Regions from separate parts of the Streptomyces krungchingensis genome, predicted to be linked through region 1. Evidence: predicted binding sites of a transcription regulator. Region 1 holds the regulator's gene; the other holds the start of a gene.
The links. Region 1 encodes HrcA, which represses chaperone genes, less so after heat shock. Its sites were predicted from a motif close to TTNGCACTCNGNNNNNCNGAGTGCNAA; they were not measured.
Positions count from the first base shown of each region.

Region 2: groL (chaperonin GroEL) is a predicted target of HrcA. The motif match lies at 4,222-4,248, and genes of this name have one in related genera.

Region 1 is NZ_JBPUKY010000001.1:3,960,313-3,966,524, forward strand. Features, by position in the region: gene ACSYGO_RS17595 (16S rRNA (uracil(1498)-N(3))-methyltransferase) at 1-438, opposite strand, end outside; gene ACSYGO_RS17600 (nitronate monooxygenase) at 435-1,568, opposite strand; gene dnaJ (molecular chaperone DnaJ) at 1,691-2,827, opposite strand; gene hrcA (heat-inducible transcriptional repressor HrcA) at 2,828-3,847, opposite strand; gene ACSYGO_RS17615 (MBL fold metallo-hydrolase) at 4,018-4,752, shown strand; gene ACSYGO_RS17620 (DUF3097 domain-containing protein) at 4,798-5,601, shown strand; gene ACSYGO_RS17625 (hypothetical protein) at 5,585-6,212, opposite strand, start outside.
Region 2 is NZ_JBPUKY010000001.1:5,094,810-5,101,021, reverse strand. Features, by position in the region: gene ACSYGO_RS22380 (alpha,alpha-trehalose-phosphate synthase (UDP-forming)) at 1-266, opposite strand, end outside; gene ACSYGO_RS22375 (glucosyl-3-phosphoglycerate synthase) at 375-1,346, opposite strand; SAM riboswitch class I at 1,604-1,762, shown strand; gene thrC (threonine synthase) at 1,780-3,066, shown strand; gene ACSYGO_RS22365 (MoaD/ThiS family protein) at 3,063-3,338, shown strand; gene ACSYGO_RS22360 (cold-shock protein) at 3,835-4,041, shown strand; gene groL (chaperonin GroEL) at 4,377-5,999, shown strand.

The sequences.
Region 1 (6,212 bases):
GACCCGGCGGGACTGCTTGCCGGCCTCCCGGGCCGTGGCCCGCCACTTGGCGAGCGACTTCGCCCCGCGGTCGCCCTTCCACTGGGTGATGCAGCGGGAGGCCGCCCAGGGGACGATCGCGTCCACACCGGTCTCCGTCATGGTCTCGACGGCGAGTTCGCCCCGGTCGCCCTTGGGGAGGGCCTGTACGACGGTGATGCGCGGCTGCTCCGCGGGCTCCTCGATGACCGAGTCCATCCGGACGACCAGCCGGTCCTTGCCCTCGGTGTCGAGCACCACGCACTCCGCGTGGCGTCCGGCCCCGTCGGTGAGGACGACGTCCTCACCGGGGCGCAGCCGCTTCACCGAGACGGCGTGCCGGCCCTCGGGGCCGTCGAGGACGTAGCGTCCGTCGTCGCCCGCGTCGAAGTGCTCGACCACGAACACCGGTGCCGTCATCGGCCCGCACCCGCTTCCTCGTCCGGGAACGCCGACGTGTCCGGGCCCGGCAGGCCCGACAGCCCGGGCGCCGCCGACAACGCTGTCCGGGCGGCGGCGAGTTCGGCGCTCAGCACCTCCACCAGCCGGGCGGCGGGCAGCTCCCGCGCCATGCGGTGGCCCTGGCCGGCCCACAGCGCCATGCCCTGCGCGTCGCCCGCCCGGGCAGCCGCCTTGCGCAGCGGCGAGGTCAGATGGTGGACCTCGGGGTAGGCGGCGGGCGCGTACGGCCCGTGCTCGCGCAGGAACCGGTTGACGAGTCCGCGCGCGGGGCGGCCGGAGAACGCCCGCGTCAGCTCCGTACGGACGTAGAGCGGATTGGTCAGCGCCTGCTTGTGCACGGCGTTCGCGCCGGACTCGTGGGTGGCGAGGAACGCGGTGCCGAGCTGGGCGGCGCTCGCGCCGGCCGCGAGGGCGGCGGCGATCTGGCTGCCGCGCATGATGCCGCCGGCCGCGACGATCGGGATCCGCACGGTCTCGCGGACCTGCGCGATCAGCGAGAGCAGACCGATGCCGGTGCCGTCCGTCTCCGGGTTGTCGCGGTGGGTGCCCTGGTGGCCGCCCGCCTCGACGCCCTGCACGACGACGGCGTCGGCGCCCGCCCGCTGCACCGCGAGGGCCTCCTCGGCCGTGGTCGCGGCGATCAGGGTGAGGGTGCCGACGCGGGCGAGGGACTCCAGGACCTCGGGGGCGGGGCAGCCGAAGTGGAAGGAGACCACCGGCACCGGGTTGTCGAGGAGGACGGCGAGCTTGGCGTCGTAGCCGTCGTCGCGGCCGCTGTCCGGGTCACCGAGCTCGGTCTCGTACCAGGCGGCCTCTCCGGCGAGCTGGTTGGCGTACACCTCGACGGCCGACCGGTCCGCGTACTCGGGCTGCGGCATGAAGAGGTTCACGCCGAAGGGCTGGGACGTGAGTCCGCGCAGCTGCTTGATCTCCTGGTACATGCCGTCGGCGGTCTTGTACCCGGCCGCCAGGAAACCGAGTCCGCCGGCCTCGGACACCGCCGCCGCGAGCTGCGGCACGGAGACGCCGCCCGCCATGGGGGCCTGCACGATCGGCAGCGGGAAGAGATCGGTCAGCGCGGAGGACATGACCGCATGTTGTCACGTCGCCCGTACAAGTCCGAATCCGCCCTTCCGCCTGTCCGGAACCGGCCGGAAGGGCACCTGGTCAGCGCCCTCCGCGGCTGCGGTCCCGGCTCTCGACGGTCGCGTCAGCGGCCGTTGAACGCGTCCTTCAGACGCGAGAACAGACCCTGCTGGCCGGGCTGGAACTGCCCCGTGGGCCGCTCCTCGCCGCGCAGCTTCGCCAGTTCGCGCAGCAGCCGCTCCTGCTCGGGGTCGAGCTTGGTCGGCGTGGTGACCTCGACATGGACGATCAGGTCGCCGCGGCCGCCGCCGCGCAGGTGCGTGACGCCCCGCCCGTGCAGCGGGATCGACTGCCCGGACTGCGTGCCCGGACGGATGTCGACCTCCTCCAGGCCGTCGAGCGTCTCCAGCGGCACCTTCGTGCCGAGGGACGCCGCGGTCATCGGGATGGTGACCGTGCAGTGCAGGTCGTCGCCGCGCCGCTGGAAGACGTTGTGCGGCAGTTCGTGGATCTCCACGTACAGGTCGCCGGCGGGGCCGCCGCCGGGGCCGACCTCGCCCTCGCCCGCGAGCTGGATCCGGGTGCCGTTGTCGACACCGGCCGGGATCTTCACCGTGAGGGTGCGCCGGGAGCGGACCCGGCCGTCGCCCGCGCACTCGGGGCACGGGGTCGGGACGACGGTGCCGAAGCCCTGGCACTGCGGGCAGGGGCGGGAGGTCATGACCTGGCCCAGGAAGGACCGGGTGACCTGGGAGACCTCACCACGGCCACGGCACATGTCGCAGGTCTGCGCGGAGGTGCCCGGAGCGGCGCCCTCGCCGTTGCAGGTGGCGCAGACGACGGCCGTGTCGACCTGGATGTCCTTCGTGGTGCCGAAGGCCGCCTCGTCCAGCTCGATCTCCAGACGGATCATGGCGTCCTGGCCCCGGCGGGTGCGCGAGCGCGGTCCGCGCTGCGACGCCGTGCCGAAGAAGGCGTCCATGATGTCCGAGAAGTTCCCGAAGCCACCGGCGCCGAAGCCGCCCGCGCCTCCGCCGCCCGCCTGGGACAGCGGGTCGCCGCCGAGGTCGTAGACCTGCTTCTTCTGCGGGTCCGACAACACCTCGTAGGCGGCGTTGATCTCCTTGAACCGCTCCTGCGTCTTCGGATCGGGGTTGACGTCCGGATGCAGCTCGCGCGCGAGCCTCCGGAACGCCTTCTTGATCTCGTCCTGGGAAGCGTCGCGGCGCACGCCGAGCACGGCGTAGTAGTCCGTGGCCACTTACGACTCCGCCAGGATCTGTCCGACGTACCGTGCCACCGCTCGTACCGCTCCCATCGTTCCCGGGTAATCCATGCGGGTCGGGCCGACCACGCCGAGTTTGGCTACTGCCTCGCCGCCCGAACCGTAGCCGACGGAGACCACGGACGTGGAGTTGAGTCCCTCGTACGCGTTCTCGTGCCCGATTCGCACGGTCATGCTCGAATCCCCGGCCTCCCCAAGCAACTTGAGGAGCACGACCTGCTCCTCCAGCGCTTCGAGCACCGGCCGGATGGTGAGAGGGAAGTCATGTCCGAAGCGGGTGAGATTGGCGGTGCCGCCGATCATCAGCCGCTCCTCGGTCTCCTCGACGAGTGTCTCCAGGAGGGTGGAGAGCACCGTGGCGACCGTACCGCGGTCCTCGGGCTCCTCGAATGCCTCCGGGAGGTCCTGCACGAGCTGCGGGACGTCCGCGAAACGGCGGCCCGCGACCCGGCTGTTGAGCCGCGCCCGCAGGTCCGCGAGCGACATCTCGCCGAACGGCGCGGGACAGTCGATCATGCGCTGTTCGACCCGCCCGGTGTCCGTGATCAGGACGAGCATGACGCGCGCCGGGGCGAGCGACAGAAGCTCCACGTGCCGCACGGTGGAGCGGGTCAGGGACGGGTACTGCACGACGGCGACCTGCCGGGTGAGCTGCGCGAGCAGCCGCACGGTCCGGGCCACGACGTCGTCGAGGTCGACCGCGCCGTCGAGGAAGTTCTGGATGGCCCGCCGCTCGGGCGCCGTCATCGGCTTGACCCCGGCGAGCTTGTCGACGAAGAGCCGGTAGCCCTTGTCGGTGGGGATGCGCCCGGCACTGGTGTGCGGCTGGGCGATGTACCCCTCGTCCTCCAGGGCCGCCATGTCGTTGCGCACGGTCGCGGGCGAGACGCCGAGCCGGTGCCGCTCGGTGAGCGCCTTGGAACCGACCGGCTCCTCGGTGCCCACGTAGTCCTGGACGATGGCGCGCAGCACTTCGAGCCTGCGTTCACTGAGCATCGCGCACACCTCCAGTAGTCGGCTCCGTGGTCTTCGTGGCCCCTGGCCTGGCACTCAGCGCACGCGAGTGCCAGCGTTCCCCGGCCCAGTGTACGGCTGTGAGGTACGGCCCGGGCAAGGGCCGGCCTGCGATGTCGTGCTCACCACGTCCGCACGGCTAGCGTCTCCGTATGAGCGTGACTTGGGAAGAGCCGGGGTGGGAAAGAGTGACACCCCGGGTCGGGCGACGGCGGCTCCCGGTCTGGGACTGCACCGTCGGGCTCGTGGTGGGCGAGGACGCCGCGCTCGTGATCGACGCCGGGTCGAGCCTCGGGGAGGGCGCACGACTGCGCGCCGAGGCGCTGCGGCTGCTCGGACCCGGCCGCAGAGTGACGCACCTCGCACTGACGCACCCGCACTTCGACCACGTCTTCGGGGCGGCCGCGTTCTCGGGGGTGGAGGTCTTCGGGGCGGTCGGGCTGGACACGGTCCTCGCGCACGGGCGTGACGAACTGCGCGCGGACGCGGTGCGCCACGGCCTCGCACCGAGCGCGGCGGCCGAGGCGGCGGACCTTCTGGTGCACCCCCGGCACACGGTGTCCGGCGAGTGGACGCTCGACCTCGGCGGTGTCCAGGTCCTGCTGGCGAACGTGGGCCCGGGACACACCGCGCACGATCTCGCGGTCCTGGTCCCCGGCGGGCCGGGCGGACCGGAGACCGTCTTCTGCGGCGATCTGGTGGAGGAGTCGGGCGAACCCCAGGCGGGTCCCGACGCGATCCCCTCACACTGGCCGGCCGCCCTGGACCGGCTGCTCGACCTGGGCGGCGAGGACGCGGTGTACGTGCCCGGTCACGGAGCGACGGTGGACGCGGCGTTCGTGCGCGCCCAGCGGGACGCGCTGGCGGCGCGTTTCGGCGTGTCGTAGCGATCTCCCCCGCACGGCCCCGCCGCTTCTCCTATCGTCATCCGAATGCGCCAGTACTCTCCCGACCTGACTCCGCCGTGGAAGAAGCCCAAGCCCGTGCCGGAGGTCGCGGCGGACCCGGGTCTGGTGGTCGAGGAGCCCGGTACCGGCTTCTGCGGTGCCGTGATCCGCTGCGAGGCGGGCACGGTCACCCTGGAGGACCGCTTCGGCAAGCACCGGGTGTTCCCGCTGGAGCCGCGCGGCTTCCTGCTGGAGGGGCGGGTGGTGACGCTCGTACGGCCGTCGTCGGCGCCGGCCCGCCCGTCCCGCACGGCGTCCGGCTCGGTGGCCGTGCCCGGTGCGCGGGCCCGGGTCGCCCGCGCGGGCCGCATCTACGTGGAGGGCCGCCACGACGCCGAGCTCGTCGAGAAGGTCTGGGGCGACGACCTGCGCATCGAGGGCGTCGTCGTCGAGTACCTGGAGGGCGTCGACGACCTTCCCTCCATCGTCGAGGAATTCGGTCCCGGCCCCGACGCCCGGCTGGGCGTCCTGGTCGACCACCTGGTGCCCGGCACGAAGGAGTCCCGCATCGCCGAGGCGGTCACCAGCGACCACGCCCTGGTGCTCGGCCACCCGTACATCGACATCTGGGAGGCCGTGAAACCGTCGGCCGTGGGCATCGCGGGCTGGCCCCGGATCCCGCGCGGGCAGGACTGGAAGACGGGCGTGTGCCGGGCCCTGGGCTGGCCGGAGAACACCGGCGCGGCCTGGCAGCACATCCTGTCCCGGGTGCGCTCCTACAAGGACCTGGAGCCGGAACTTCTGGGCCGCGTGGAGGAGTTGATCGACTTCGTCACGGCGCCGGAGTGACGGTCCTGCCGCCGGTTCCACGGGTGCGACGCCGGTGCCCCTTCAGGTCGGGGTCCCCGCTGTAGCCGGAGACCATCCGCCGCCCGCCGAACCAGAGGTCCGGTGCCCACCGCAGGCAGCCCGCCGCCACGGCGTGCCGCCCGTCGGAGGGCCGCAGGGAGACGCGGAGGCGCAGCCGGGGCAGTCCGGGCTGCAACGGCTCGCTGTCGCGCACGAACAGCCACAGCAACGGGTCGTCGCGGTCGATCTCGTCCTTCGGGCAGAGTTCGAGCGTGCGCAGGGGCCGCGCCTCGTAGATGCCGACACCGGCCAGCGAGTCCCACGCGACGGTCGCGGATTCTCCGCGCCGGGAGACATGCACGCCTGCCGCGTCCATCGTGACGACACTGCTCCACTGCCATCGCAGACCTCGGACGGCGAACACCACGGCCGCCCCGGCGAGCAGCACCGGCAGGACGGCTGCCGCGTATCGGACGACCGCGGCCGCGCCGTGCGCGTGCCCGTGGACGAGCAGCCACGTGATCCACGCGCAGAGCACGACGGTCGGCAGCGCCACGGCGATGCGCCGGCGGGCCAGGATCACGCCCCGGTGGACGACCACCGTGTCCCCG
Region 2 (6,212 bases), 1.1 Mb from region 1:
TGCACCTCGGCGTCGATGTCGAGCATGCGTACGCCCTCCTCGGCGACCCCGCGGCGCACCGCCTCGCGGTCGCCGTCGCCGAGCGCCGAGCACACCCACAGGGCGCCCGCGTCGGGACCGATCGCGGAGAGGCCGGAGACCAGCCCGCCGCCTCCCCGCCGGGCGTGCAGCGAACCGTCCTCGCGCACCTCGTACGAGACCGGGCCGCGGTTGGACGCGACGAGAATGCGGTGGGCAGCGCCCTGCGCAGAAGCCGTGGAAGCCATACGCCTCAACCTAGCCCGGCCCGGAAACGCTCAAACGTACGGACGACGGTACGAACAGGCCGTATACGACCGGCGGAGTCGGTCACTCCGTGTTTTCGCAGACCGGGGCTATGCCACTCTGCGTGACTGGTATTCGGCGATGTCCGCCATCGGTGGCCGCTCCTCCGTGTCGACGGAGTAGGTGCGCGGCTCGAAGCCGTCCTCGCCCCGCTCGAACTGGGTGAGGGCCGGGCGGACGAGGTGCCCGCGGGCCAGCCGGAGCTGCGCGGTGCGGTAGATGGCGGCGGCCATCCGGCCGAGCGCCTGGCCGTCCTGGTGACGGTGCTTGCGGACGCCGACGTCGACCTGGGCGAGGGCGTCCAGGCCCACCAGGTGCAGCGCGTCGACGAGCATGCCCAGTTCGACGCCGTACCCGACGGGGAACGGCAGCTGTTCGAGCAGGGAGCGGCGGGCCGCGTACTCGCCGCCCAGCGGCTGGACGAACCCCGCGAGCTGCGGCCAGTGCATGTTGAGCAGGGGACGGGCCATGAGCTCGGTGACACGGCCGCCCTGACCGGCCGCCGTCGCGCCGGACGCGGAACCGTCGGACACGGTCAGCGGCCGGTCGTACATGGCCTTGACGAGGTCCACACCCGGTTCGGTGAGCAGCGGGCCCACGATCCCGGCGACGAAGTCCGAGGAGAACTCCTTCAGATCGGCGTCGATGAAGCAGATGATGTCCCCGCTCGTCACGAGCAGCGACCGCCACAGGACCTCGCCCTTGCCGGGCACGGCCGGGATGCGCGGCAGGATGGCGTCGCGGTGCACGACCCGCGCGCCCGCGGCGGCGGCTACCTCGGAGGTGCGGTCCGTGGAGCCCGAGTCGACGACGACGATCTCGTCGACGAGGGGGACCTGTTCCATCAGGTCGTGACGGATGATCGCGACGATGTCGCCGACCGTCTCCTCCTCGTCGAGGGCGGGCAGGACCACACTGACCGTCGAACTGGTGGCGCGTTTCGCGGCCATGAGCTTGTGGAGCGGGCGATCGGACACGGACCAGGAGCGTGTGCCCAGCCAGCGCTCAACTTCTTCCAGCACAGTCTGCGGCTCCTCACTGTTTGATCACATGCTCTCATCGGCATGCCCGCCGTGGCAGCGGCTGATCGGCTAGGGGGTTCGGTTCGGATCAGCCCGGGTCCGCGAGATCCAAACGAAACCCCCTGGGGTCGTCTCGCGGTTCGGACGACTGGTTCAACTGTCCTGGCCGTCGGTTACAGTCTTGAACAACGCGGATGACCATCGCATGTCCTGGATCGTCGGCGCGTAAGCAGTTCAACAGTCAAACAATCAAATACCGCTCATCCAGAGGGGCAGAGGGATACGGCCCGATGAAGCCCCGGCAACCCTCCAGCCGGTCTCGTACCGATCGACATCTCGATCGCACCGCGAGGCTCCCGGCTCGGGAAGGTGCCAAATCCGTCTCACGGCGAGATGCGTCGTGAGGAAGATGAGGAGAAAGGGCCTCGCCTCCATGGCTGCGCAGACAGTTGCAACCACCACGAACTCCGTCGACCTCGGTCCCGCCGCCGCCCTCTCGTGCCGGGAGTGCGGCCACCGCGTGCCCCTCGGCCCGGTCTTCGCCTGCGAGGAGTGTTTCGGCCCGCTGGAGATCGCGTACGACTACTCGGCCTACGACGCCGAGGAACTCCGCAAGCGCATCGAAGCGGGCCCCGCGAACATCTGGCGCTACGCCCCCCTGCTGCCCGTCCCCGCGGACGTCGCCGAGAAGCCGAACATCAACCCCGGCTGGACCAAGCTCGTCAAGGCCGACAACCTCGCCCGCGAACTGGGCGTGACCGGCGGCCTCTACGTGAAGGACGACTCCGGCAACCCGACGCACTCCTTCAAGGACCGCGTCGTCGCGCAGGCCCTGGAGGCCGCCCGCGCCTTCGGCTTCACCACCCTGTCCTGCTCCTCCACCGGCAACCTCGCGGGCGCCGTCGGCGCCGCCGCGGCCCGCGCCGGCTTCCGCTCCTGCGTGTTCATCCCGCACGACCTGGAGCAGGGCAAGGTCGTCATGGCCGCGGTCTACGGCGGCGAACTCGTCGGCATCCAGGGCAACTACGACGACGTGAACCGCTTCTGCTCCGAGCTGATCGGCGACCCGGCCGGCGAGGGCTGGGGCTTCGTCAACGTCAACCTGCGCCCGTACTACGCGGAGGGCTCCAAGACCCTCGCGTACGAGATCTGCGAGCAGCTCGGCTGGAAGCTCCCGGACCAGCTGGTCGTCCCGATCGCCTCCGGCTCCCAGCTGACGAAGATCGACAAGGGTCTCCAGGAGCTGATCAAGCTCGGCCTCGTCGAGGACAGGCCGTACAAGATCTTCGGCGCCCAGGCCGAGGGCTGCTCGCCGGTCTCCGTCGCCTACAAGGCCGGGCAGGACGTCGTCCGCCCGCAGAAGCCGGACACCATCGCCAAGTCGCTGGCCATCGGCAACCCGGCCGACGGTCCGTACGTGCTCGACATCGCGCGGCGCACCGGCGGTGCGGTGGAGGACGTGAACGACGAGCAGATCGTCGACGCGATCAAGCTGCTGGCGCGCACCGAGGGCATCTTCGCGGAGACGGCCGGTGGTGTGACCGTCGGCGTCACCCGCAAGCTGATCGAGAACGGTCTGCTCGACCCGGCCCTGACCACGGTCGTGCTGAACACCGGCGACGGCCTCAAGACCCTGGACGCGGTGGCCTCGGACACCGGCCTGACCGCGACCATCCGCCCGAACCTGGACTCCTTCCGAGAGGCTGGCCTCGCATCATGAGCGTCAACGTCCGCATCCCCACCATCCTGCGCACCTACACCGGCGGCCTGGCCGAGGTGAGCGCCGAGGGCGCGACCCTCGCCGAGGTCATCGCCGACCTGGAGAAGAACCACACGGGCATCTCCGCGCGCGTCCTGGACGACCAGGGCAAGCTGCGCCGCTTCGTCAACGTCTACGTCAACGACGACGACGTGCGGTTCGAGCAGGGGCTCGAGACGGCGACGCCGGACGGTGCGGGCGTCTCGATCATCCCGGCCGTCGCCGGCGGCTGACGCCTGAGCGGTGACGTGCCGGCGGCCGGGCGCGAGGCCCGCGGACGGCCGTCACCGAGGGTGAGATCCTTACCCAGGGTAATGCCCATCACCGAGAGTTCATCGAATTGCCCCCTCCGTGAGAGAAACGGAGGGGGCAATTCTGCATGGTTGAGCACGGTACAGTTGGGGAACCCGCTTGGCATTTCATGCCGGACGCATATGAGTACCTGTGCGGCACCCGACAAGAAGTAGCCAAAGTGCCCCGCCTTTTTGAGCCGTTTATGGCATTTACGGGGCCCGACTTGCCCTGAATCTTCGCACATTCTCCGCATATTCCCGATCGGCCGTGCCCAGAATTCTCGTCCGATTGACCTGTTGCAGACGGCAGTTGGGCAGATACATTCAGCCGCGGTCGACGCGTTCCGGCGCACACCCCCAACCGTTGGGGGGTGAGGTCTGACCCGGATCCGCGAAGTGTGGATCTGTGCAAGGGCCAGTAATAGGGGAGTTAGGCATGGCTCAGGGCACCGTCAAGTGGTTCAACGCGGAGAAGGGGTACGGCTTCATCGCGGTCGACGGTGGTGCGGATGTATTCGTCCACTACAGCGCGATTCAGATGGACGGCTACCGCACCCTTGAAGAGGGCCAGCGGGTCGAGTTCGAGATCTCGCAGGGTCAGAAGGGGCCGCAGGCGGACATGGTCCGTTTGGCTGCCGGCTGAAGCACGCGCCGACTGATTGTTCGACGTGACGAAGGGCTCGTATCCCCATGGGGTACGGGCCCTTCGGTCTGTCCGCGGTCCGGGGTCCGTCCCGCGGTCCGCTCCCGTGCGCCCCTGTGTTCACCTGGGGATCCGCTGGAGCCGCTTGCACTCGACAGGGGCGAGTGCTAATCATTGGCGTTAGCACTCTGAAGGTGAGAGTGACAACGAAGGACCGGGTCGGTGAGGCCCGCAGGCCGGGTGGGGCAAGGAACCACGAGGCATGCAGGCCGTCCGTCGCGGGCGCCAGCGCGGTCCTGTGAGCTTTCCACCCCAGTCCGGGAGGACCACTTCACATGGCCAAGATCATCGCGTTCGACGAGGAGGCACGGCGCGGCCTTGAGCGCGGTATGAACCAGCTCGCCGACGCCGTCAAGGTGACCCTCGGCCCCAAGGGCCGCAACGTCGTCCTTGAGAAGAAGTGGGGCGCCCCCACGATCACCAACGATGGTGTGTCCATCGCCAAGGAGATCGAGCTGGAGGACCCGTACGAGAAGATCGGCGCCGAGCTGGTCAAGGAAGTCGCGAAGAAGACCGACGACGTCGCCGGTGACGGTACGACGACCGCGACCGTCCTCGCCCAGGCCCTGGTCCGCGAGGGCCTGCGCAACGTCGCCGCCGGCGCCAACCCCATGGCCCTCAAGCGCGGCATCGAGAAGGCCGTCGAGGCCGTCTCCGGTGCGCTGCTGGAGCAGGCGAAGGATGTCGAGACCAAGGAGCAGATCGCTTCCACGGCCTCCATCTCCGCCGCCGACACCCAGATCGGCGAGCTCATCGCCGAGGCCATGGACAAGGTCGGCAAGGAAGGCGTCATCACCGTCGAGGAGTCCCAGACCTTCGGTCTGGAGCTGGAGCTCACCGAGGGTATGCGCTTCGACAAGGGCTACATCTCGGCGTACTTCGCCACCGACATGGAGCGTATGGAGGCCGTCCTCGACGACCCGTACATCCTGATCGCCAACTCGAAGATCAGCAACGTCAAGGACCTGCTGCCGCTCCTCGAGAAGGTCATGCAGTCCGGCAAGCCGCTGCTGATCATCGCCGAGGACGTCGAGGGCGAGGCCCTGTCGACCCTGGTCGTCAACAAGATCCGTGGCACCTTCAAGTCCGTCGCCGTCAAGGCTCCGGGCTTCGGTGACCGCCGCAAGGCCATGCTCGGCGACATCGCCATCCTCACGGGCGGCGAGGTCATCTCCGAGGAGGTCGGCCTCAAGCTGGAGAACGCGGGTCTGGACCTGCTGGGCCGCGCCCGCAAGGTCGTCATCACCAAGGACGAGACCACGATCGTCGACGGCGCCGGCTCTGCCGACCAGGTCGCCGGCCGGGTCAACCAGATCCGTGCCGAGATCGAGAACTCCGACTCGGACTACGACCGCGAGAAGCTCCAGGAGCGTCTGGCGAAGCTGGCCGGCGGCGTGGCCGTCATCAAGGCCGGTGCCGCCACCGAGGTCGAGCTCAAGGAGCGCAAGCACCGCATCGAGGACGCCGTCCGCAACGCGAAGGCGGCCGTCGAGGAGGGCATCGTCGCCGGTGGTGGCGTGGCCCTGCTCCAGGCCTCCCAGGTGTTCGAGAAGCTGGAGCTCGACGGTGACGAGGCGACCGGCGCCAACGCCGTGAAGCTCGCGCTGGAGGCCCCGCTCAAGCAGATCGCCGTCAACGGCGGCCTCGAGGGCGGCGTCGTCGTCGAGAAGGTGCGCAACCTGGCCGTCGGCCACGGTCTGAACGCCGCGACCGGCGAGTACGTCGACATGATCGCCGAGGGCATCATCGACCCGGCGAAGGTGACCCGCTCTGCCCTGCAGAACGCCGCCTCCATCGCCGCGCTGTTCCTCACCACCGAGGCCGTCATCGCCGACAAGCCGGAGAAGGCCGCCGCGGCCGCTCCGGGCGGCATGCCGGGCGGTGACATGGACTTCTGATCGACCCCGGTCGATCACCGTCCTTCGTTCCGAGGGCGGCACCCTTTCCAGGGTGCCGCCCTCGGGCGTTTTCGGGTGCGCGGTCCGGCTGTGTCCCCGGTGGGGCGTGGCCGGGATCACAGGTGTCGTGCGGGTGCGGCGGAATGCGGGGCCGGGGTTCGCGGGTTGTCGTGGAGGGGTGGTTGATGCATGTGCACATACCACCCGGAATGT